Regions from separate parts of the Inediibacterium massiliense genome, predicted to be linked through region 1. Evidence: riboswitches for the same ligand, from Rfam matches in the RefSeq annotation. Region 1 holds a riboswitch; each other region holds the start of a gene.
The links. A riboswitch is a leader RNA that binds a small molecule or an ion and turns the genes downstream of it on or off. The one in region 1 is predicted to bind thiamine pyrophosphate.

Region 1 (8,168 bases):
GATGAATCCAGAGATTATTATATTTGATGAACCTACCTCAAGTTTAGATCCAAGACATGCAAAGCAGATGATTGATATATTTGATGATTTAAATCAAAGGGGTATGACCGTGATTTTATCTACTCATGATGTAGAGCTTGCATATTCTTGGTCCGATTATATTGTTGTAATGAAAAATGGAGAAATTATTAAGGAAGGTACTCCTTATGAAATTTTTTCAGATGATGAACTTATAAAAAATGCTTATCTTGAAAAGCCTATTGTTTTAGAAGTGTTTGAAGTTTTATGTAAAAATGATCAAATCAACGATCAAAAGTATATCCCTAAAAACAGAGAAGAGCTTTTAAAAATGATACAAAATAAAAAAAAATAAGTTGCCCTAAAAATAAAATGTACTTTTACAGTACGTTTTATTTTTTTGCAATCTAATCCTATTTTACAGGAATGATTGTAATACCCTATAAATGATTGAAAAGAGATAAGAAAAATGCTACAATTAAGGTAAACGTTTTACTTAAACGTTTACCTCGATAAGGGAGGATAAATATGAAAATTACAATTAAAGATATTGCAAGGTTAGCACAAGTATCAACAGCAACCGTTTCAAAAGTAATTAATAATAAAGATGAACATATTAGTGATCCTACAAGAAAAAAAATACTAAACATTATGAATGAATATAACTATATTCCAAATACAGCGGCAAGAAGTCTTGTGACAAAGAAAACAAATACCATTGGACTGATTATTCCTGATATACGAAATCCATTTTTTCCCGAACTTGCCAGAGGGGTAGAGGATCAAGCAAATGAATCAGGGTATAATGTGATTTTATGTAATACAGATGATGATGAAGAGAAGGAAGAAAAATGTGTAAGTATGCTTATTGAAAAAATGGTAGATGGCATTATTTTTACTGCTTCATCTAAAAGAACAGGAGAATTTCGTCGTTTTAAAAACAATAAAATCCCTATTATTTTAGTCGATAGAGATCTTGATTTAAAGCATATAAAAGGAAAAATAACAGTAGATAATAGAAATGGAGCTTATGAAGGAGTTAAGCATTTGATTACATGTGGATACGAAGAAATCCTTTTCTTATCAGGACCTTATACATCTTATACGTCTGTTGAAAGGTTAGAGGGATATAAAAAAGCCTTAAAAGAATATTCTATACCATATAAAGGAGAGAATATCATAGAAGGAACCTATCAAAGAGGATGGGGATATGAAATTATCAAAAAACTTTTAGGAGAAAAAAGAAAATTTGATGGTTTGTTTTGTGGAAATGATTTGATTGCTATAGAAGCTATAAAGGCTTTGCAAGAAGAAGGTATAAAAGTCCCATATGAAGTAGGCGTGGTAGGGTTTGATGATATTTATATGAGTAGCCTGATTGATCCTTCTTTGACAACCATTAAACAACCTATTTATGAAATGGGATATAAAGCCGTGCAAATGCTTATAAATACTTTACAAGGACATATAAATAATCCGCAAAATATTTTATTAGAGACTCAATTGATCATTCGAAATTCTACTGTGAAGAAATAAGGAGGCAATATTGTGGGAAAAATTACAGTGATCGGAAGCATGAATATGGATTTAGTAGCAAACGTAGATCATATGCCCAAGACAGGGGAGACTATTATAGGAAAATCTTTTGAAGAAATTCCTGGAGGAAAGGGCGCCAATCAAGCTGTAGCTATGGCTAGATTAGGTGGTCAGGTGAATATGATTGGAAAACTTGGAGATGACGGCTTTGGAAAAACTCTTTTAAAAGGACTTCAAAAAGATGAAATTTCTGTAGAGGGTGTACAAATAGAAGAAAATACTCCTTCAGGAGTGGCACTTATTACTGTAAGTAAGGAAGCGCATAATTCAATTATTGTTGTTCCAGGAGCAAATTTTAAATTAAAAAAAGAAGATATAGATAGAAATATACAAATTATCAAAGAGTCAGATTTTTTAGTTCTTCAATTAGAAGTTCCAATAGATACAGTTAAGCATTCATTAAAGCGTGCTAAAGACTTAGGGGTATATACAATCTTAAATCCTGCACCTGCACAAAAACTAGATAAAAGTATTATTGAAAATGTAGATCTTTTAATTCCTAATGAAACAGAGCTTGAAATATTAAGCGGAATAGAAATAAATAACGAAGAAGATGTAATTAAAGCTTCAAAGAGCTTGATAGAAAAGGGAGTAGAATCTTTGATTGTTACATTAGGAGAAAAAGGGTCTATGTATATAGATGAAAAAGGATTTAAAAAATTTAAAGCCCATAAAGTAAAAGCAGTAGATACTACAGCAGCAGGAGATAGTTTCATAGGAGGAGTATGTGTTTCCTTATCAGAAGGAAAGACTATAGAAGAAGCAATAGGATACGGATCAAAGGTAGGAGCTTTAACTGTAACAAAAAAAGGAGCACAAAGCTCTCTTCCTTATAAAGAAGAAATAGAAGCACTCAAGGAGGCATAAAAATGAAAAAGACAACTTTAATTCATAGTGAAATTTCTTATATGATTTCTCAAATGGGACATACAGACAAACTAACTATTGCTGATAGTGGACTGCCTATTCCTAATGAAGTAAAAAGAATAGATCTAGCACTTAGAAAAGGAATACCTAGCTTTATGGATACTCTAGATACGATTTTAGAGGAATTAAAAGTGGAGGAAGTAATTGTTGCAAAGGAAATGGAGACAGCAAGTCCTATTCTTTATGAAAAATTTATGAGAAAAATTTACGAAGTAGAAGAAAATGAAAATACAAAAATAAAAATTACAAAAGTAGATCATGAGACTTTTAAGGATATGACAAAAGAATCAAAAGGAATTGTGAGAACAGGAGAACATACTCCATATGCAAATGTAATCTTAAAATCAGGTGTTGTATTTTAAGGAGAGATGGGAATGAATAAACCTATATTTGAAATGAAGGGGATTATAAAAGAATTCCCAGGGGTAAAAGCTTTAGATGGTGTAGATCTTAAAATTCATCAAGGAAGAGTAATGGCTCTACTTGGAGAAAATGGGGCAGGAAAATCTACTCTTATGAAAATATTAAGTGGTGTGTACACAAAAGATCAAGGTCAACTTATTTATAATGGAGAAGAAATTCATTTAAAAGGCCCAAAAGATGCCCAAGATCTTGGAATCAGTATTATTCATCAGGAATTGAATTTAATTCCTCATTTAACTATTGGAGAGAATATATTTTTAGGAAGAGAACCTGTAAACTCATTTAAAAAAATAGACTGGAAAAAGCTTTATCAAGATAGTGAAAAATTGTTAAAAAAACTCAAAGTAGATAAAGATCCTAGACAAAAGGTTTCTCAGCTAAGTGTTGGTCAGCAGCAAATGGTTGAAATTGCAAAGGCTATTTCTTTAAATACAAAAATTATTATTATGGATGAACCGACAGATGCTCTAACAAAAAAAGAAACAGAAAGTTTATTTGAAGTAATTGATGAATTAAAAAAAGATGAAAAAGGAATTGTTTATATATCTCATAGACTTGAGGAAATTTTTAGGATGTGTGATGATGTGACGGTTTTAAGAGATGGAAAGTTTATTGGGGAAGATGAAGTGAAAAATTTAGAAGAAAATCAATTAATAGAAATGATGGTAGGCAGAAAGCTTACAGAGCAATTTCCTAGAATTCCTGCACAAAAAGGAGAAATGTCCTTAGAAGTAAAGAATCTGTCTAATGAATATATAAAAGGTATTGATTTTACATTAAGAAAAGGAGAAATTCTTGGAATTTCAGGACTTATGGGCTCTGGAAGAACAGAGCTTGCAAAGACTTTATATGGAGCGATTCAAAAAAGTTCAGGAGAAATCTATATAGAAGGAAAAAAAGTAGAAATAAAATCCCCTCAACAAGCTTTACAAAAAGGAATTGCTTATGTATCAGAGGATCGAAAAGGAGATGGATTAATTTTAGGACTTTCTGTAAAAGAAAATATGACTATATGTTCTTTGAAAAAATTTGAGGAGTTTTTATTAAAAATTAGTCCTAAAAAAGAAAAAGAAGCTGTAAAAAAATATATTGATCACATGAATATAAAAACTCCTAGTGAAAATCAAAGAATTAAAAATTTAAGTGGAGGAAATCAGCAAAAAGTTTCTATTGCAAAAGGACTGATGACAAAACCTAAAATTTTAATATTAGATGAACCTACTAGAGGAGTGGACGTAGGAGCAAAAAAAGAAATATATGATTTAATTAATGAATTTAAAAAAGAGGGTATGAGCATTATTATGATTTCTTCAGAGATGCCAGAGGTATTAGGCATGAGTGATCGTATTTTAGTTATGTATCAAGGAACAATTAGTGGAGAATTTTCTATAGAAGATGCTTCCCAAGAAAAAATTATGAAATGTGCTGTAGGTATAAAGGAGGCTTAAACAAAGTATGAATAAAAAATTACTCATGAAATTTAAATCTATTATAGGACTCATTGTTTTTTCCCTCATTGTTTCTTTACTGAGTCCTAGATTTTTGACATTACCCAATATACTCAATGTATTAAGACAAACTTCAATTAATTCTATTATTGCAGCAGGTATGACTTTTGTTATTTTAACAGGAGGAATAGACTTATCTGTAGGTTCTATTTTAGCTTTTTCTGGTGCTGTATCTGCATATCTTATTTCATCAGGAGTCCATGTGTTTTTATCTGTAGCCATCGCTTTAGTGATTGGTGTGTTAGCAGGATGTTTTAGTGGAATGATTATTAGTAAGGGAAAAGTTCAGCCCTTTATTGCAACTTTAGTTACAATGACTGTTTTAAGAGGAGCAACTTTAGTTTTTTCTGATGGAAAGCCTATTACATTAGCAGGAGATCAGACCTCTGAGTTGTTTTCAAATATTGGAGGAGGATATTTCTTAAAAATTCCTATTCCAGTTTATTTAATGGTTTTAGTGTTTATCTTATCCTATTATATTTTAACTCAAACAAGAATAGGAAGATATATTTATGCTTTAGGTGGAAATGAAGAAGCATCCAAGCTTTCAGGACTTAGAGTGTCTAATATTAAACTTTCTGTATATGCCATCAGTGGATTTTTAGCAGCTTTAGCAGGAATTATTACTACATCAAGAATTTCTTCAGCAGATCCTAATGCAGGGATTGGATACGAATTAGATGCCATTGCAGCTGTTGTATTAGGAGGAACAAGTCTTGCAGGAGGAGCAGGAAGTGTATTAGGAACCATCATAGGAGCTTTAATTATAGGGATTTTAAACAACGCTTTAAATTTACTCAATGTTTCTTCGTATTATCAAATGATTGCAAAGGGAGCAGTTATATTAATTGCAGTATTATCTGATCGAAAAGAAAAATAAATAGTTTATTTTTCTTGAAAAGGGATAAAATAACATTGTCATGATGGGTTTGTTTTTTAAAATCCATATATATAAATTATAAAGGAATGGGGGAATTAAAAATGAAAAAGGTAGTATCTATTTTCATGGTAGCCATTTTGGCTATGGGATTATTAGCAGGTTGTACAGGGAAGCAAGCAGAGCCTCAGAAAGAAGAAGCTAAAAAAATAGGATTGATTATTTCCACTTTAAACAATCCATTTTTTGTAACATTAAAAGAGGGTGCTGAGGCAAAAGCCAAAGAATTAGGGTATGAGTTAATTGTATTAGATTCGCAAGATAAGTCAGAGAAGGAACTTTCTAATATGGAAGATATGGTAACAAGAGGCGTTTCAGCTATTATGATCAATCCAACAAACTCTGATACAGTAGGAAATGCCATTAAGATTTCAAATGATGCAAATATTCCAGTACTTACTCTAGATAGAGGAGCAAAAAGCGGAGAGGTAGTATCTCATATTGCTTCTGATAATGTAGCAGGTGGAAAAATGGCAGGAGAATACATTGTAGAAAAACTTGGAGAAAAAGGAAAATTAGTAGAGTTAGAGGGAATTCCAGGAGCTTCTGCTACAGTAGATAGAGGAGCAGGATTTAATGAAGCGATCAAAGGAAAAGAATTAACAGTAGTAGCAAAACAAACTGCAAACTTTAATAGAACAGAAGGTTTGACAGTGATGGAAAATATCTTACAAGCACAACCAGAAATCAATGCTGTTTTTGCTCATAATGATGAAATGGCTTTAGGTGCATTAAAAGCTATCGAAGGAACCAAAAGAGACATTATGGTTGTTGGTTTTGATGCTACAGAGGATGCAGTTACATCTGTAAAAGAAGGAAAACTTGCTGCAACTGTTGCACAGCAACCAGATAAAATAGGATCTTTAGGAATAGAAACAGCAGATAAAATAATCAAAGGGGAAAAAGTAGATGACTTTATTCCTGTTGATTTAAAATTAATAACAGAATAATAAGACTTTACAAAAAACAAAAATAAGAATACAATGAAAGCAACAAGATAGTTTTGCTAGGGGGGCCTTTTGGCTGAGAAGGATTTTTCCTGACCCTTATTACCTGATGCAGGTCATACTGACGTAGGGAAGCAACGAGAGATCAAGCTTACCTTCGGGTAAGCTTTTTTTGTAAGTAAAGCCATAAAATGAATAAACTGGGGAGCTCATAAATGGGCTGAGAAAGAGATGTGATCTCTGACCCGTATAACCTGATTTGGATAATGCCAACGTAGGGAATCTTTCTGCATGCAAAGTGGGAGTTCTCTGAGAATTCCCACTTTTTTGTATAATTTATAAAATTTCAATGAAGGGAGGGGAAAAGATGATTGTAAATGGAAAGATGATGAATATTCCACAAATGCATATAGAAGAATTTTTGAAACATTTAAATTTAGAAAAAGACAAAATAGTCATAGAAGTCAATGAAAAAATTATTGTAAAGGAAGAGTATAAAGAACATATTCTTAATGAAGAAGACAAGATAGAAATTGTAAGTTTTGTAGGAGAAGGTTGATATGAACATATTTGTGAATGAAAAAAGCTAGAAGTAAAGAGTGATGCAACTGTATTTCATGTGAAAAATTTTTATAAAAACGATGCAGATATTATGATACGAAATGGATTTCCAATCAAGGAAGATCAAAAATCAAAAGAAGGAGACCACATTATTCTTATAAGGAGAGCAGAACTTAGAGAAAACCTAATTCCTCTTGGAGTTACAAAAGTTTCTGCAGGAGTTACTACAGAGGTGGGGGGACATAGTGCAGAAGATAAGGGAGATGGACAGTTTGACATATCAGATACAAGAAGTGTAGAAGAAATGAAAAAAGCCATATTAGAAAAAGGATATCAGCCTATATTAAAAGACTGGATGATTATATAAAGGAGATGAAAGTATGTATACAACTCAAATGGATGCTGCTAAACGAGGGATTATTACTAAAGAAATGGAAATTGTATCAAAAAAGGAGAATATAGAAGTAGATATTTTAAGAAAACTTATTGCAGAGGGAAAAGTAATTATTCCTGCCAATAAAAATCACAAATCATTAGATCCTGAAGGAGTAGGAGAGGGACTTAAAACGAAGATCAATGTAAATTTAGGTATTTCTAAAGATTGTTGTGATATAGAAAAAGAACTTGAAAAAGTAAAGGTAGCTTTAGATATGAAAGCAGAGGCTATTATGGATTTGAGTTCTTATGGTAAAACAGAAGAATTTAGAAGAAAATTAATTAAAAGATCAAGTGCTATGATAGGGACTGTCCCTATATATGATGCGGTAGGCTTTTATGATAAGGAATTAAAAGATATTACTGCAAAAGAATTTTTAGATGTAGTAAGAAAACATGCAAAGGATGGAGTAGATTTTGTAACCATTCATGCAGGGCTGAATAAAAATACCGCAGAAACTTTCAAAAGAAATAAAAGACTTACGAACATTGTATCTAGAGGTGGATCATTGCTTTATGCATGGATGGAGCTAAATAATCAAGAAAATCCATTTTATGAATATTATGATGAGCTATTAGATATTTGTGGGGAATATGATGTAGCATTAAGTTTAGGAGATGCATGTCGACCAGGAAGTATTAATGACTCTACGGATGCAAGTCAAATACATGAATTAATGGTCTTAGGAGAACTTACCTTAAGAGCATGGGAAAAAAATGTTCAAGTAATGATTGAAGGACCAGGACATATGGCAATTAACGAAATTCAGGCTAATGTATTATTAGAAAAGAAGCTTTGCCATGGGGCTCCCTTTT
Region 2 (8,168 bases), 790 kb from region 1:
GTAGTAAAGTACTTCAACTACTGTGCTTCTTCATAAAGCTTTTGTAAATGTTCTTTGTTAAAATGATATTTTCTATTACAAAAATGACATGTAAGTTCTGCCTGCCCATCTTCTTCAATAATTTGTTTTAAATCTTTTTCTCCAATACTAATCAAAGCTCTTTCAAGCTTTTCTTCTGAACAATCACAGTTTAAAAATACTTCTTGTTTATCAAGAATTTCTAAGTCAAAACCTTCTAAAATTCTCTTTAGCATTTCTTCTCCATCTTGAGTCTCTTCCATTAATTTTGTCACAGATGGAAGTTCATTGATTCTCTTTTCAAGCTTTAGAATGACATCATCTGACGCATCAGGAAGTACTTGTATAATAAACCCTCCTGCTTCTTTTACAGAATAATCTCTATCTACTAATACTCCTAATCCTACTGCAGAAGGCTGCTGCTCTGAATATGCAAAATAAGCTGTAAAATCCTCTGCGATTTCTCCAGATACTAAATCTGATTGTCCTATATATGGATCTTTTAAGCCCAAGTCTTTAATTACAATCATTTTTCCTTTTCCAACAGCTCTTCCTACATCTAGTTTTTTGTCCTCTCTTAATGGAAGCTCTACATTAGGATTTGAAACATATCCTTTTACATTTCCTTTTGAATCAGAAACTGCTAAGATTTGTTTTAAAGGTCCATCCCCTTTAATTTGTATAGATAATTTATTTTTATCTCCTTTTAGCATAAGCCCCATCATTACTGTTCCTGTAAGAGTTCTTCCTAAAGCAGCCGTAGCAACAGGAGTTGTATGATGAATCTTTCTTGCTTCTTCTACTAAATTTGTTGTAATCCCTAAAAAAACTCTTATACTTTTATTGGCAGCTACTCCTCGAAGTATATAATTTTTCATTATCTCCATCCTTTTCATCTATAGTAATAAAAGCCCTGATTTATCCAATCAGGGCTATTGAGGGCTACACGTTTTCTGAAGCTTTTTATTATCCTCTTACAACGTTTGTAGCTTGAGGTCCTTTTTCTCCTTGAATTACTTCAAATTCAACAGCTTGACCTTCTTCTAAAGTTTTGTAACCTTCCATGTTGATTGCAGAGAAATGTACGAAAACATCTTCTCCATTTTCTCTTGAAATAAATCCATAACCTTTTTCTCCATTAAACCATTTTACTGTACCTTTTTCCATTCAAACAATCCTCCTAACCAATATCATACGTAGCAAATCATTGCTACACCTAGAGTTTATCACAGGTCATTTTCAGTGTCAATGCAAATTAGCTATAAGTTTATAGTGTCAAATTTATTTTTGGCAAACAAAATAAACTCTTTCACTTGTTTTTTTAGGAGATAAAAAAGTAAAAGCATCAAAAGATTCAATTTTTTTAAATCCTACTTGTTTTAATATATTTATGATTTCTTTTTCTTTATATGCCCTTTGTATATGATCTTCTTCATACTTTTTATAAAAGTCACCCTCTTTTATAAAAAGAGTCAAATCTAAATTACATATACTATTTTTCTCATCAAAATAGTTTTCCCATATATAAGAAACTTCTTCTAAATTTTCTGCATAAGTATGATTTCCTAATACTTGTGATAATTTATAATAACTACTAATATCAAAAATAAAGCATCCATTTTCCTTTAAATGATCATATACTCCTTGAAATACTTTGAGTAAATCTTCCTCACCAATGATATAGTTTACACCATCACAAATACATAAAATAGTATCCAAATGAGTAGGCAATAAAAGATCTGTTATATCTTGATTGAGATAAACTACATCTAAATCCATATCTTGAGCCTTTTGAGATGCTACATAAAGCATATCTTCTGCTATATCTACTCCAATCATATTATATCCTCTTTTTGCAAGTCTATTCGTAATATTCCCTGTCCCACAAGCTAATTCTGCTATATTTTGAGGATTTATATCATACCTTTTAAAAATATCTTCAATATACACGATCCACTCATCATAGTCTACATCTTCCATCAATTGATCATATACATAAGCAAAAGCACTATAGCTTTTCATTCCATCTCTCCCCTATCTTATATTTTCACTTGTTTATTATAATATATTTCCAAACAAAAAGAGATAGATTTTCTATCCCTCTGTATTTTTCTTATTCAATTGTTTTTTTCTTACCGTAATAAGTCCTCCAATTCTTCCTGTTTCCTTCGCAGTAAGTCCTCCCCATCCTAAGTTTTCTACCTTTTCTAATAATCCAAGCTCTTGAGCAATTTCATATTTCCATTTGTCTTCGATGGTTTCTATTTTATTCTTTTTATTTTTTACACTGTTTTTCTTAGACATTCATACCCCTCCCCTATATTTTTTATTATGGCCAAGGGGTACCCTTTTTATACTTATTTTACTGTTTTGTTAAATGATATTTTAAAGATTTATATAAAATACTAATGATAAAAATGGATATGATCAATTCTGGTACCAAATAGCTTGCATTGTACTTCATAGAATAAGCCCATGGATTTTCACCTGCTGGCGCATACGCTTTAAAAACAATTGCTCCAGATATAACATGAGAAATAAATCTTCCTATAGTAGCTATGCATATACTAATATTCACTCTTTTCAAATCTTTGTTCAAAAGTCCTGCAAGTCCTAAAACGCCAAAAGCAGTTATATAATCAAAAACTATAGATAAAATATGTAGTGACCATGATTTTCCTAATAAAAATTGTAAAATACCATATACAACTCCTGCTAAAATCCCAGGCCCGCATCCCCATCTTATGGAATATATAAAGATAGGTACCATACTTCCTGCTGTAATAGATCCTCCATAAGGCCCTTCAAATATCTTAATATAGCTTAAAATTTGTGCTAATGCAATCATAATCCCTGCTTCTACAATCATTTTTGTAGTAAATTTTTTCATTTTCATCACCCCCTTCAAAAATATTCATTACAAAATATAAAACTGCATTCTGAAAAGAATGCAGCTCATTTTCTTACTTATGTTCCTACGCTGGCATTATCCAGATCAGGTTATGGGTCGAAACAAATAAGTTTCCTCTCAGCCATTTTTTTAGCTCCCCGTTTATATTATCTTTTATAATTATAATGTATAAAATATAGTGGGTCAAATTTCAAAAGTAACTACTCCAATGAGTCCTGGTCCTGTATGGACTCCTAAAACTGGACTAATCTGAGAAAATAATATTTCATTAATATTTCCTATCTCCTTTATCCTCTCTAAAAGTTTCTTAGCTTCTTCCTCAGCATCTCCATGCATAATAGCAATATCTATTCTTTTATTTTTTATCTTTTCTTTTACAATAGAATAAATATCCTCTATTGATTTTTTTCGTCCTCTTACTTTTTTATAGGTATAATATTTTCCTTCCTCATCTATAGAAATAATAGGTTTGATTCCTAAAATTTCTCCTACTGTTCCTTCTACTAAACCAATTCTGCCACCTTTACGCAAATATTCTAAAGTTTTTAATACATAAAAAAGATCTGATTTATGAAGTATTTTTTTCGTTTTTTCTATAATTTGTTCAAAATTAGAATTTTTATAAGCTTCCTTAGCTGCTTCTAAAACTAAAAATCCAAGTCCCATAGATAAAGTTTTAGAATCCATTAATTCTATGGTCAATTTTTTAAATTCATTCGCTACATTTTTAACCATATTGTATGTACCACTTAAACCACTTGAAATAAATATACCTAGCACATGAGTATACTCTTCATCTTGTAATTTCTGAAACAAGTTTTTCGCATCCTCTGGAGAAGGCAAAGAAGTCTTTGGAGTCTCTATTTCTAAACTTTCATAAACTTCTTGTGGAGAAATTTCTACTCGATCTCTAAATTCTTTTTTTGAATAAATCACACGAAGAGGAAGTACCTCAATATTATATTTTTCAATCCACTCTTGTGGTAAGTCACAAGAAGAATCGGTAATTATGGCTATCTTTTCCATATACACTCTCCTAACTATAGTTAAAGCATCATATGCTTAATTTGTAAATAACCCATATATATAAATATAATAACTGTTAACCCAATAGGTGTAAATACAATTTTAGACATTGTATTGGTTTTTTCTTTATTTTCAATAAAATAACATTCTTTTTTATTCTTTTTCATATCTTTTATGATTTTTTTATATAATGAATATCCTAAGGTAGCTGTAAAAACAGATACGATTCCAAAAAAGACAGTAATAATCAGAATTTGAAAAGTTTCTAAATGTGCTGCACTCTCAACCATTGGTTGTGATCTTTGACTATACTTATGAATCATATATCCTAACGTTACAGCTAATCCATTATTCGTCATATGTCCAATGATTCCTGCAAATAAAGAATTGGTTTGATGCACCAAGTATCCAAATATAATTCCTAATATAATAGGTCCTAAAAAATTTTGAAGATTAAAATGAAACACCCCAAACAATAGAGCAGATATCCATATAGCCTTTTTTTCTCCTATTGTTTCATATGTTTTTAGTAATAATCCCCTAAAAAAAACTTCTTCACAAATTCCAGCAGATATAGAAATAATAAATAAAAGCACAAAGTATTCAGAAAAATTAGTAGCAGTTGGAATAGATTGCGGTCTTATATTTACAAAAATACTTAAAAACATCATAAAAACCAAATTGAAAAAAAGAGCTACAGGATACATGCAAATGGTTATAAAAAAAATCATGATTCCATGTTTTAAAGATAAAGAATTTAATCTTAATACTCTTTTGAAAGAATCTTTTTTTATTTTTATGTATAAAAGCGGTGGTAATAAAACAAGCACATATTCCGTAATCAATAACCCTATTTTTAAATTTTCATGTTGAACATAATAGCCTACAGTTAAAAGAAAAATAGCTGTAATCAAATACAATATATTGACTCCTAAAACTTCTACTTTTCCGCTATTTTCCAAATACTTCACTCCTTATTTTTATATTTTTTGCTCTTCTATAAATATTAATAAATTTTTATAGATTTGAATGCCTGTTAAAAGTATTTCTTCATTAAAAGAGAATTTACAATGATGAAGAGGATATATATGTCCTTGATCTTTATTATTAACTCCTAAAAAGAAAAAAAGTCCTTGTACTTTCTTTTGATAATAAGAAAAATCTTCTGCAATCATTTGAGGACTTACCAATTTCATATTTTCATCTCCAACAGCTTTTTGAAGAGCTTTAACCATTTCTTTATCATTTACTACAGCTGGATACATATCTCTAAATATTAATTCTATAGAACAATCATACATTTTCTCTATTCCTTTGCTGATTTCCTTCATTCTTTTTTTTATTTTTTCATATACTTCTTCTTCAAAGGCTCTAATAGTTCCTTCTAAATAAGTTTTTTCTGCAATAATATTTCTTCTTTCTCCTCCCCACATTTTTCCAATTGTAAGAACAGCTCCCTCTATAGGATTAATATTTCTGCTAATAATCGTTTGAAAGGAAGATATTATATTGGAAGCAATGACAATACTATCTATTGCATTTTGAGGAATCGCGCCATGTCCTCCACATCCTGAAATAACCATATCAAATTCTCCAGTTTGTGCCATCATCGGACCTACTCTACATCCTATTTTACCTTCCTCTACTTGAGGATATACGTGAAGTCCTATGATTTTATGAATATGAAATCTTTCTATGATTCCCTCTGCTATCATAGGAAGTGCCCCTCCAGGTCCTTCCTCAGCAGGTTGAAATAAAAATACTACAGAATAAGGTAATTCTTTTCCTCCCATAGATAAATATTTTGCAAAGCCTAATAAAATAGTCATATGTGCATCATGCCCACAAGCATGCATCATCCCTTCATTTTGAGATGCATAAGAAAAATTTGTTTCTTCTTGAATAGTTAGTGCATCCATATCTGCGCGAAAAGCAATAGATTTTTCTTCTTTCCCTTTTATAACCCCAATAATTCCTGTCTTGGCTATATTTTTATATACCTCTATACCATATTCTTCAAGCTTTTGAATAATAAACTGACTTGTTTTATGTTCACAAAATCCCACCTCTGGAATTTTATGCAGTTCTCTTCTTATTTGAATGATTTCTTCTCTCATGTTTAGTATTTTTTCTTCTATAGGAATCATTTTTTACACCTCTTATTATTTTATGTATTATAAAATATTTTATCTCGTTTCTTATTATTAGAAAAGTATAAAAATTTAATTAAAACCATATCCATTTTTGTGAATATGCATTACAATGTATATAATAAACTTTTCAACAAACCATTTACAAATATTTTATCATATTATATGATAAAATATAATCATACTATGATAAATATATTATAATAATATGATCATAAATTGATCATCCAATGATACAGGGGGCAGCTACATTGATTACAGAAGCACGAAGAAAAAAAATAACAGAACTTGTTGAAAAAGAAGGAGTTGTCAATCTTCAACAACTAACAGATACTTTTAATGTATCTATCTATACCATAAGACGCGATTTAACAGCTCTAGAAAAAGAAGGGTTTCTTAAAAAAGCTCATGGTGGAGCTATACGTATTGAAAAATCTAAATGGATTTCATCTATAGAAGAAGGTAAATTTGAAGCTTTAGAAGAGAAACAAAAAATTGCAAAACTAGCAGCAACCCTTATTGAAGATGGAGATACCATTATGCTTATGGGCAGCATAATCAGTCTTTTAATGATCCCCTTTATTCAAAACAAAAACATTACTATTGTAACCAATTCATTAGATATTGCAAAAGAATTGTGTCAAATTCCAAATATAGAAACCATCATGATAGGTGGGACAATTAAAAATTATAAAGGAAATATTTTAGGATCAAAAGCCATATCAGATCTTAAAAACTATCACTTTGATAAAGCTTTTATTCCTTGCGCAGGTATTAAAGATGACCCTGGTGTAACTACTTCTACCTTAGACAGTAGTGATTTTTTAAAAGGAGTCATACAATCTAGTAGGAAAAAAATTATTGTAGCAGATTATCGAAAAATAGGAAGAATCACTTTTGCTCATGTATGCAATATTAAATCTGTTCATATGCTTATTACAGATGCAAAATCCAATGAGCAAGAATTAAATAAAATAAGAAAAAAAGGTATTCAAGTAGAAGTAGTATAATCGTTTTATCAATCATTATTTACTTATAATATTTAGGAGGGAATGTATATGAAAAAAATAAACATTGCTTTAGTAGGAGCTACTGGAATGGTAGGTAGAACATTCTTAAAAGTATTAGAAGAAAGAGATTTTCCATTTGATAATCTATATCCATTTGCTTCTGCTAAATCAGCAGGAACAACAGTAACCTGTAAAGGAAAAGATTTTGTAGTGGAAGAACTAACAGAGAAATCTTTTGATAAAGATATTGACATTGCTTTATTTTCAGCAGGAGGAGATATTAGTAAAAAATTTGCTCCAATTGCCGCTTCAAAGGGAGTGATCGTAGTAGATAATAGTAGCGCTTGGAGAATGGAAAAGGATGTTCCTTTAATTGTACCTGAAGTCAACCCAGAAGATATAAAAAATCATAAAGGAATTATTGCAAATCCAAATTGTTCTACCATTCAAGCTATGGTTGCTTTAAAGCCTCTACATGATCAATTTAAAATAAAAAGAATTATATACTCTACTTATCAAGCTGTATCAGGTTCTGGAGTAAAAGGGGTAACTGCTTTAGAAGAAGGTTTAAAAGGAAATGATATTTTAACACCTTATCCTCATCCCATTGCTGGAAATTGTCTTCCTCACATTGATACATTCTTAGAAAATGGATACACAAAAGAAGAAATGAAAATGATTGATGAAACAAAGAAAATTTTACATGATGAAAATTTAAAAATTACAGCTACTACTGTAAGAGTTCCTGTAAAAAATAGCCATAGTGAATCTATTAACATAGAATTTGAAAAAAGTTTTGAAATAGAAGAAATAAAAAATATATTTAAAAATGCACCTGGTATCATTCTACAAGATGATCCTGCTAAAAATGTTTATCCTCTAGCTCGTGAAGCTGCTGAACAGGATATGGTTTATGTAGGAAGAATTAGAAAAGATTTTAGCATTGAAAACGGACTCAATTTATGGGTAGTTGCAGATAATATTAGAAAAGGAGCAGCAACAAATACGGTACAAATTGCAGAACTATTGGTTCCTACTTTGTAGTCTTTGTCA
Region 3 (8,168 bases), on a different contig from region 1:
CTTTAGGTGTTATAAATGGTGCAGCTACTGGGGCTATAACAGGCATGATACTTTATATGAAATATGAAAATCTTTATTTGGGTTTGATCATCTTTGCTGCCATGATTGGAAATCTAGTAATCGCAGGATTTTTTGGATTTTTGATTCCTTTATTATTAAAGGTGTTTGGGATAGATCCTGCCTTAGCATCAGCTATTTTTTTAACAACAGCAACAGATGTTTTTGGATTCTTTTTATTTTTAGGTCTTGCAAAGATGTTTTTACCTTTTCTGATACATACTTAGGTTTTACAAAAGATAGAACTCTACGGAGCGTTTATTGAAAAATAGTGTGCTAGAAGTTACTCTTAATATATGGAGGTGAGTGGGATGGATTGTAATAAGATTGGAAAGTTAATTTTGAGCTTGCGCAAGGAAAAAAATATGACACAAAAAGACATTGCGATTGCTATGAACATTAGTGATAAGACTATATCAAAATGGGAGAGAGGGCTAGGTTGTCCAGATGTGTCTTTGCTGGGTGAGCTTTCTAATATATTAGGTGTAAATATTGAAAAAATTTTATTGGGAGATTTAGATCCTAACGATGCAAATGGAGGAAATATGAAAAAAATTAAATTTTATGTATGTCCAAGCTGTGGAAATGTAATAAACAGTACAGGTGAAGCTGAAGTTTCTTGTTGTGGTAGAAAGTTAAATTCTTTAGTTGCGAAGATACAAGATAAAGATCATGATATAACTTTTACGGAAATAGAAGATGATTATTATATTACTATTGAGCATGAAATGAGTAAAACTCATTATATTTCATTTATTGCTTATGTTGGTTATGATAGAGTGTTACTTGTGAAATTATACCCAGAACAAAATGCGGAAGTACGTATTCCTAAAATGCATAGAGGTAAGCTGTATGCTTATTGCAGTCAACATGGACTATGGATGAGGAAATGATATTGAAATAAAAAAGAAATACAAAATAGGCAGACATGTTATATTCAATAATAGGGTCTGCTTTTTCGTATTCTTGTGTAGGTTGGAAAAGATTATTTTTCTTCGGTAACATGTTCTACTGCTTTTTCAAAAATATCTTGAATATGTTCATCATCTAATGAATAAAAAACATTTTTACCTTCTTTTCGAAAACGAACAAGTTTGGTATCCCTTAAAAGTTTTAATTGATGAGAAATAGCAGATTTTGTCATATTTAGTAATACGGCGAGATCACATACACACATTTCGTTTTTATCTAGTGCCCAAAGGATACGAACTCTAGTGCCATCTCCCATAATTTTAAAGAAAGCGGAAAGTTTATCTGCCAAAGCTTTTTGTGGCATCTCTTTCTTTACTTTATCAAAAACATCTGCATGAATAATTTCACAATCCGTAGTTTGATGCCGCATATTTAGCCTCCTTTATATAATAATTACTACCCTATTCATTATAATTGAGAATTATTTCAATTGTCAAATGTAACCAGGAAAAAAGATGTTATGATTGAATAGATATTTAATGAATATTCAAAAACGAGGGGGTCGTTTTATGAAAAAACATTTTCATATAAACCTCTTAGAAACAATTTGAAAGGGTATAATAAATGATATAAAGTAGATACTAAAAATATCATAAAATATTTATGATATTTATTTTTTGTAAAAGAAAAAACCAAGATAAAAAAATAAAAAAAGGAGATATGATGATAGAAAAAAAAATAATTATGAAAGCAGGATGGAATTTAGATCATAGTTATGCTCGATTGCCAAACATATTTTTTACCATTCTCAATCCAAGTCCTGTATGTTCACCGAAATTGATTATTTTCAATGATTCTTTGGCAACATCTTTAGGGTTAAATGTTGAATCATTAAAAAGCGATAATGGAGTAGCTGTATTTGCTGGAAACCAAATTCCAGAAGGTGCTTTGCCCATTGCTCAAGCTTATGCAGGACATCAATTTGGACATTTTACCATGTTAGGGGACGGCCGAGCTGTATTGCTTGGGGAACAAATGACTCCATCAGGCAAGAGAATGGATATTCAGCTTAAAGGATCAGGAAAAACTCCATATTCTCGCGGCGGTGATGGAAAAGCATCACTAGGGCCCATGCTACGAGAATACATTATTAGCGAAGCGATGTATGCTCTTGGTATTCCTACTACCCGTAGTTTAGCAGTTGTAACAACAGGTGAGTCTATAATCAGAGACACGGAACAACCTGGTGCTATTTTAACACGAGTAGCAGCGAGTCACATACGTATAGGCACTTTTCAATATGCTTCAAAATGGGGAACCATAGATGATCTTAAAGCTTTGGCTGATTATACATTAAAAAGACATTTTCCAAATATTAATAATGATGAAAATCCCTATCTTTTTTTACTTCAGGAAGTTATCAAGCGTCAAGCTATGCTGATTGCAAAATGGCAGTTGGTTGGATTTATTCACGGGGTCATGAATACGGACAATATGGCTATTAGTGGAGAAACTATCGATTATGGACCTTGTGCCTTTATGGATACTTATGATCCAGAGACAGTATTTAGCTCTATTGATCTTCATGGACGTTATGCTTATGAGAATCAACCTCCTATTGCAGCGTGGAATCTAGCTAGGTTTGCTGAAACTTTATTGCCTTTATTACATGTAAATCAGGAGAAAGCTGTTCAATTAGCTCAAGATGTCATTTCAGATTTTACTAAGCTATATCATGATCATTGGCTTGCAGGAATGAGAGCAAAATTAGGAATATTTAATGAAGAATCCCAGGATGAATCTTTAATTGAAAGCCTCCTTAGTATAATGCATAAGTATAGTGCAGACTATACAAATACTTTTCTAGCCTTAACTTTTGATAAGTTAGAGGATATGAAATTATTTGATACAAAGGAATTTGATCAGTGGCATCAGCTATGGAAGGATAGATTGAGTAGACAAAAAGAATCCAAAACCTCTTCTCAACAATTAATGAGAAACTCCAATCCAGCAATTATTCCTCGAAACCATAGAGTAGAAGAAGCATTAGAAGCTGCCGTAAGACAAGGAGACTATAGTGTGATGGAGAAGTTTCTTGATGTTTTGTCGAATCCATATGAACATTCTAAAGAACAGGCCGAATACGCTACACTACCTCCACCATCTACACGTTGTTATAAAACCTTTTGTGGTACTTAATATAAGCGTAATGAGCTAACAAAATTCAAAATAACTATTATAGGGAAAAGGGCATTTTTATGAGCCCTTTTTCTATAAAGATATGGATGATTTGAAGAGATTCATTAGCTGTTGGATAAAATCTGAAAAACTTCATTAATATCAGGTAACTGTTCGGATGGATAAACTTTGACCCATTTTATTTTACCATTTTCATCGATAATGATATTCGCACGTTCCGATACGCCTTTAGTTTCATTGAATATTCCATAGTCACGGGCTATTTTGCCATGGGGCCAAAAATCAGATGGGAGGCTTACATTTTTAATCAAAAGAGCTGTTGCCCATACTTCTTTACAAGGTTGAGGATCTACACTAAATCCGAGGGGGATAGTGTTTAGATTCTGAAACTTTTGAAAATTAGTTTCCAATGCCCTCATTTGATCTGTACATACAGGAGTCCAAGCAAGAGGGTGCCAGGAAAGAAGTACTTTTTTCCCTTTATAAGCAGATAAGATGATATTTTGTTTTTTATTATCTTTCACACTAAATTCGGGTGCATCTGTACCAATTTGAATTGGGTTCATTCTAATCTTCCTTTCATTTTGTATTCTGATTTTATTTATATAGAATACCCTAAATAAAAATTTTTATGAAGAAAGGAGTATTGCAAGATGAAGATATATAGCCCATACAGATTTTAAATTTTTATAAGTCAAAAAAAGAATAAATAATAATGTTAAAACATAATCATTGTGGGTATAGATATAAAAGAGTTAAGATCTCAATGAAAAATGATTAGAATGGAGAGTGGGATTATGAAATTTGATAAAGTACAATTAAATTATGGATATAATGAACTAGAACCATATATAGATGCATTAACTGTAGAAACTCATTATGCAAAGCATCTACAAACATATGTGAATAATTTAAATGCCTTACTAAAAGGCTATGATGAAATTACATCAGGTAAAACACTAGAGGATTTATTATCAAATATCGACAGTATTCCTGAGAAGATAAGACAAGGTGTAATCAATCAAGGTGGAGGGGTAGCAAATCATAATTTTTATTTTTCGATTTTATCACCTAAACCTAAAAAAGCACCAGAAGGAAAGCTTTTAGAAGCTATAAATAATAAATTTGGTAGTTTTGAAGCAATGAAAGAAAAGATCAATAATGTATCTATAGCTCATTTTGGTTCAGGTTGGGGATGGCTTGTTCTAGATGAAAATAAAGAGTTAGAAATCATTACAACTAGCAATCAAAATTCACCATTGAGCATAAAGAAAAAGCCATTATTAACTATAGATGTTTGGGAGCATGCTTATTATTTGAAATATAAAAATGTTAGAGCGGATTATGTTAAAAATATATGGAATTTGATAGACTGGTCAAAAATTGAAAATATATATGAGGATTATGCAAAATAAGCATGAGATGATTCAAACAGATAGATTATCAAAATAACTTTATCGTAAAGAACATATGTAAATACTTTCCTCTGTGTAAAAAGAGGAAAGTATTTATTTTTAGGAAAGAATAGATGTAAGTATTAAAAAATTTACACATTTATTTGATTTGTGAAAATTTACAAATTATATTTTATCTGATATAATTCTTATATGTTTGCGGGGGAACTAGTTGTAGTTGAGAAGGTTAAAACCTAACCCTTTGAACCTGTTAGTTAACACTTACGTAGGGAAGCAAATCATTTAGGATACTTGTATATGATTAGAGTGCTTTCCACAGAGGATTGTACTCTATTTTTTTAACCCATAAAATTAAATATTATTATTTGCGGGGGAACTAGTTGTAGTTGAGAAGGTTAAAACCTGACCCTTTGAACCTGTTGGTTAATACTTACGTAGGGAAGCGAATCATTTACAAGATTATTTTGTATTGGATTAAAGGGTGCTTTCCTGTAAAGGAAAAGCACCTTATTTTTTTATAATACATAGGAAATTATAGATTTGTAAATAATCTTATAATTTTTGTTATGCATTTCAAAAGAGTTTAAAAAAGGAGGTAGTTTTATGAAAAAGGTACTGACGATTGCAGGATCAGATTGTAGTGGAGGGGCAGGAATACAAGCAGATTTAAAGACTTTTTCAGCCCATGGGGTATTTGGTATGAGTGTAATTGTTTCAGTGGTAGCGGAGAATACAAGCCGTGTAATTGACATACAGGATGTTACTCCTGATATGATAAAAAAGCAAATGGATGCGGTATTTGAGGATATTGAGGTAGATGCTATAAAAATTGGTATGTTGTCTACGCCTCTTTGTATGAAGGCTGTAGTAGAAAAGCTTCAGGAGTACAAGCCACGCAATGTTGTAATTGATCCTGTGATGTATGCAAAAAATGGTTGCCCTTTAATGAATCCTAATGCTATAGAAACATTGATAGAAGTTGTACTTCCTATGGCAGATTTACTGACTCCAAACATTCCAGAAGCTGAAAAAATATCAAATATTAAGATAAGTAATACAAAGGATATGGAAACAGCGGCAAAGCTTATTTATGATATGGGTTGTAAGAATGTTTTGGTAAAAGGTGGTCATGCCATTGGAGATGCACTAGATGTTTTATATGATGGAAAAGATTTTTATCATTTTGAAACAGAACGTATTGATACAAAAAACACACATGGGACAGGGTGTACTTTTTCTTCAGCCATTGCTTCTAATCTTGCTCTTGGTATGTCAATGTCACAAGCGGTTCAGCAGGCAAAAAAATATATTACAACAGCAATCAAACATTCTCTTGCTATAGGAAAAGGTCATGGACCTACACATCATTTTTATGATTTGTATAAAAATGGTTTACAAACAAAGTAAATAGTAGTTTTTCGGATTTGATTTTAAATAAAAGAAAGGGATGAAATAATCATGAATTATTTAACAAAAGAGTGTATGGACTTGATAGATGATGTAAGAACAAAAACTCCGCTTATACATAATATTACCAATTATGTAACAGTAAATGATTGTGCAAATGCTGTTTTAGCAATGGGAGCATCGCCTATTATGGCAGATGATCTATCAGAGGTAGAGGAAATAGTATCTATTTCTTCAGCACTGGTTATAAATATCGGAACATTAAATCAAAGAACCATAGAATCTATGATTACAGCAGGAAAAAAAGCAAACACACTACAGATACCTGTAGTTGTAGATCCTGTTGGAGCTGGAGCTTCCTCACTTAGAAACAAAGCTACAAGAGAAATTCTTTCACAAGTTAAAATTGATGTACTTCGTGGAAATTTATCAGAGGTATCTTTTGTAGCAGGGTTAAGTGTTTCTACAAAAGGTGTGGATGCAGCTAAGGAGGATCAAAAAAATGATGCAACAGATATTGCAAAAATGGTAGCTGACAAGCTCTCTTGTGTAGTAGGGATTACTGGAGAGGTAGATACTATTTCTGACGGTGTTAGAGTTGCTAAAATAGCAAACGGCAATCAATTGATGACTAAAGTAACAGGGACAGGGTGTATGACCTCTGCCATTGTAGGTAGTTTTTGTGGTGTAACAAAAGATTATTATACCGCTACGGTTGCAGGGATTGCATCAATGGGAATTTCAGGGGATCTTGCATATGAAAAAGCAGGAGCAGTGGGTACAGGTAGTTTCCATATTGGAATCATTGACGCTTTATCCAATATGAATAGGGATTGTTTTGTAGAAAGGGCGAAAATAGATGAAACAAAATATTGATTATACGTTATATCTTGTGACAGATAGAAATTTAATGAGTACACAAAAATTGGAAACTGCCGTAGAACAAGCTATATTAGGGGGATGTACTCTGGTACAATTACGCGAAAAAGATTGTTCATCTCTAGAGTTTTTCGAAACTGCTGTAAAGATCAAAAAAATTACAGATTGTTATGGTATACCACTGATTATTAATGATCGAATTGACATTGCATTGGCAGTAGACGCTGATGGAGTACATATTGGGCAAAGTGATATACCTGCAAAAATTGCAAGAAAATTGATTGGAAATGATAAAGTTATGGGTATATCTGCTTCTACCCTTGAAGAAGCAATAGAAGCACAAAAAAATGGGGCAGATTATCTTGGGATTGGAGCAATGTTTACAACAGGGACAAAGACAGATGCAAAATTTACCCCAATGGAAGAGCTTATGAGAATACGAAAAAGCATTTCTTTACCTATTGTAGCGATTGGAGGAATCAATAAAACTACTATTACTGCATTTAGAGGAACAGGTATTGATGGAGTTGCAGTAGTCTCTGCTATTATTTCTCAGTCTAATATAAAATCAGTAACCCAGGAATTAAAGGATCTATTTACGAAAGAAAACAATAGATAATAAAGAAAGCATATAATTTTTAGTGTAAAGAATTGTGCTTCAAAAAGGTAGGCATTTAATACAAGTGCCTACTATTTTGATTTATAATGAATATGAGCATGTTATATAATACCATATGAGAAAAGATATTTTTAGGAGTGTTGTATATGAATAAGTCACCAATGATAAAAGATTTATATGAATCAGAGGTTCTGATAGAGGAAAAAATGGATGATAGTATTGTGTTTAAGATGAGAAATCATAATGGAGAAGGGACCATGACAAGTTATGAAGTATTTCCGGGGATAAAACTCATTTATAATGACATCCATATGGAACAATGTATTCATAATAAGCGTATGGAAGAGGATACAATGGAAATTAATCATTGTAGAGAAGGAAGATTTGAATGTGAATTTTTAAATGGTACTTATATTTATTTAGAAGAAGGGGATTTAGCTGTGAATATGCTCAGTAATATAACTAAAATTTCACATTTTCCTTTGGCACATTATCATGGAGTTTCTATTGTTATTCATCTTCAGGAAGCGAGTCAATTTATATCTCCTTTACTTAATGAACTGACTATTGATTTGTATGAACTTAGAGATAAACTTTGTTTTGAAAATAGATGTTTTATTATGCGTGCGAAGGACTCTATACAGCATATTTTTAATGAACTTTACTCTGTGCCAAATGAA

Region 2: it holds a riboswitch for thiamine pyrophosphate, as region 1 does, so the genes downstream of both, thiT (energy-coupled thiamine transporter ThiT) here and thiS (sulfur carrier protein ThiS) in region 1, are expected to answer to the same signal.
Region 3: it holds a riboswitch for thiamine pyrophosphate, as region 1 does, so the genes downstream of both, thiD (bifunctional hydroxymethylpyrimidine kinase/phosphomethylpyrimidine kinase) here and thiS (sulfur carrier protein ThiS) in region 1, are expected to answer to the same signal.

What each region holds. Positions count from the first base shown of each region.
Region 1 covers NZ_LN876586.1:143,630-151,797, forward strand. The annotation lists gene BN2409_RS04525 (energy-coupling factor ABC transporter ATP-binding protein) at 1-373, shown strand, start outside; gene BN2409_RS04530 (LacI family DNA-binding transcriptional regulator) at 547-1,554, shown strand; gene rbsK (ribokinase) at 1,567-2,481, shown strand; gene rbsD (D-ribose pyranase) at 2,484-2,903, shown strand; gene rbsA (ribose ABC transporter ATP-binding protein RbsA) at 2,916-4,412, shown strand; gene rbsC (ribose ABC transporter permease) at 4,420-5,352, shown strand; gene rbsB (ribose ABC transporter substrate-binding protein RbsB) at 5,454-6,359, shown strand; TPP riboswitch at 6,408-6,506, shown strand; TPP riboswitch at 6,548-6,654, shown strand; gene thiS (sulfur carrier protein ThiS) at 6,724-6,915, shown strand; partial or broken gene BN2409_RS17785 (ThiS-like ubiquitin domain-containing protein) at 6,949-7,284, shown strand; gene thiC (phosphomethylpyrimidine synthase ThiC) at 7,298-8,168, shown strand, end outside.
Region 2 covers NZ_LN876586.1:932,105-940,272, reverse strand. The annotation lists gene hslO (Hsp33 family molecular chaperone HslO) at 18-896, opposite strand; gene BN2409_RS08235 (cold-shock protein) at 985-1,185, opposite strand; gene BN2409_RS08230 (class I SAM-dependent DNA methyltransferase) at 1,300-2,040, opposite strand; gene BN2409_RS08225 (alpha/beta-type small acid-soluble spore protein) at 2,113-2,322, opposite strand; gene thiT (energy-coupled thiamine transporter ThiT) at 2,381-2,908, opposite strand; TPP riboswitch at 2,974-3,079, opposite strand; gene BN2409_RS08215 (DegV family protein) at 3,113-3,955, opposite strand; gene BN2409_RS08210 (type II CAAX endopeptidase family protein) at 3,976-4,917, opposite strand; gene BN2409_RS08205 (M20 metallopeptidase family protein) at 4,936-6,102, opposite strand; gene BN2409_RS08200 (DeoR/GlpR family DNA-binding transcription regulator) at 6,357-7,115, shown strand; gene BN2409_RS08195 (aspartate-semialdehyde dehydrogenase) at 7,164-8,159, shown strand.
Region 3 covers NZ_LN876587.1:204,658-212,825, forward strand. The annotation lists gene mgtE (magnesium transporter) at 1-284, shown strand, start outside; gene BN2409_RS09530 (helix-turn-helix domain-containing protein) at 369-950, shown strand; gene BN2409_RS09535 (ArsR/SmtB family transcription factor) at 1,043-1,399, opposite strand; gene BN2409_RS09540 (protein adenylyltransferase SelO) at 1,633-3,168, shown strand; gene BN2409_RS09545 (redoxin domain-containing protein) at 3,273-3,734, opposite strand; gene BN2409_RS09550 (superoxide dismutase) at 3,966-4,583, shown strand; TPP riboswitch at 4,774-4,873, shown strand; TPP riboswitch at 4,943-5,042, shown strand; gene thiD (bifunctional hydroxymethylpyrimidine kinase/phosphomethylpyrimidine kinase) at 5,187-5,990, shown strand; gene thiM (hydroxyethylthiazole kinase) at 6,042-6,866, shown strand; gene thiE (thiamine phosphate synthase) at 6,850-7,488, shown strand; gene BN2409_RS09570 (helix-turn-helix domain-containing protein) at 7,635-8,168, shown strand, end outside.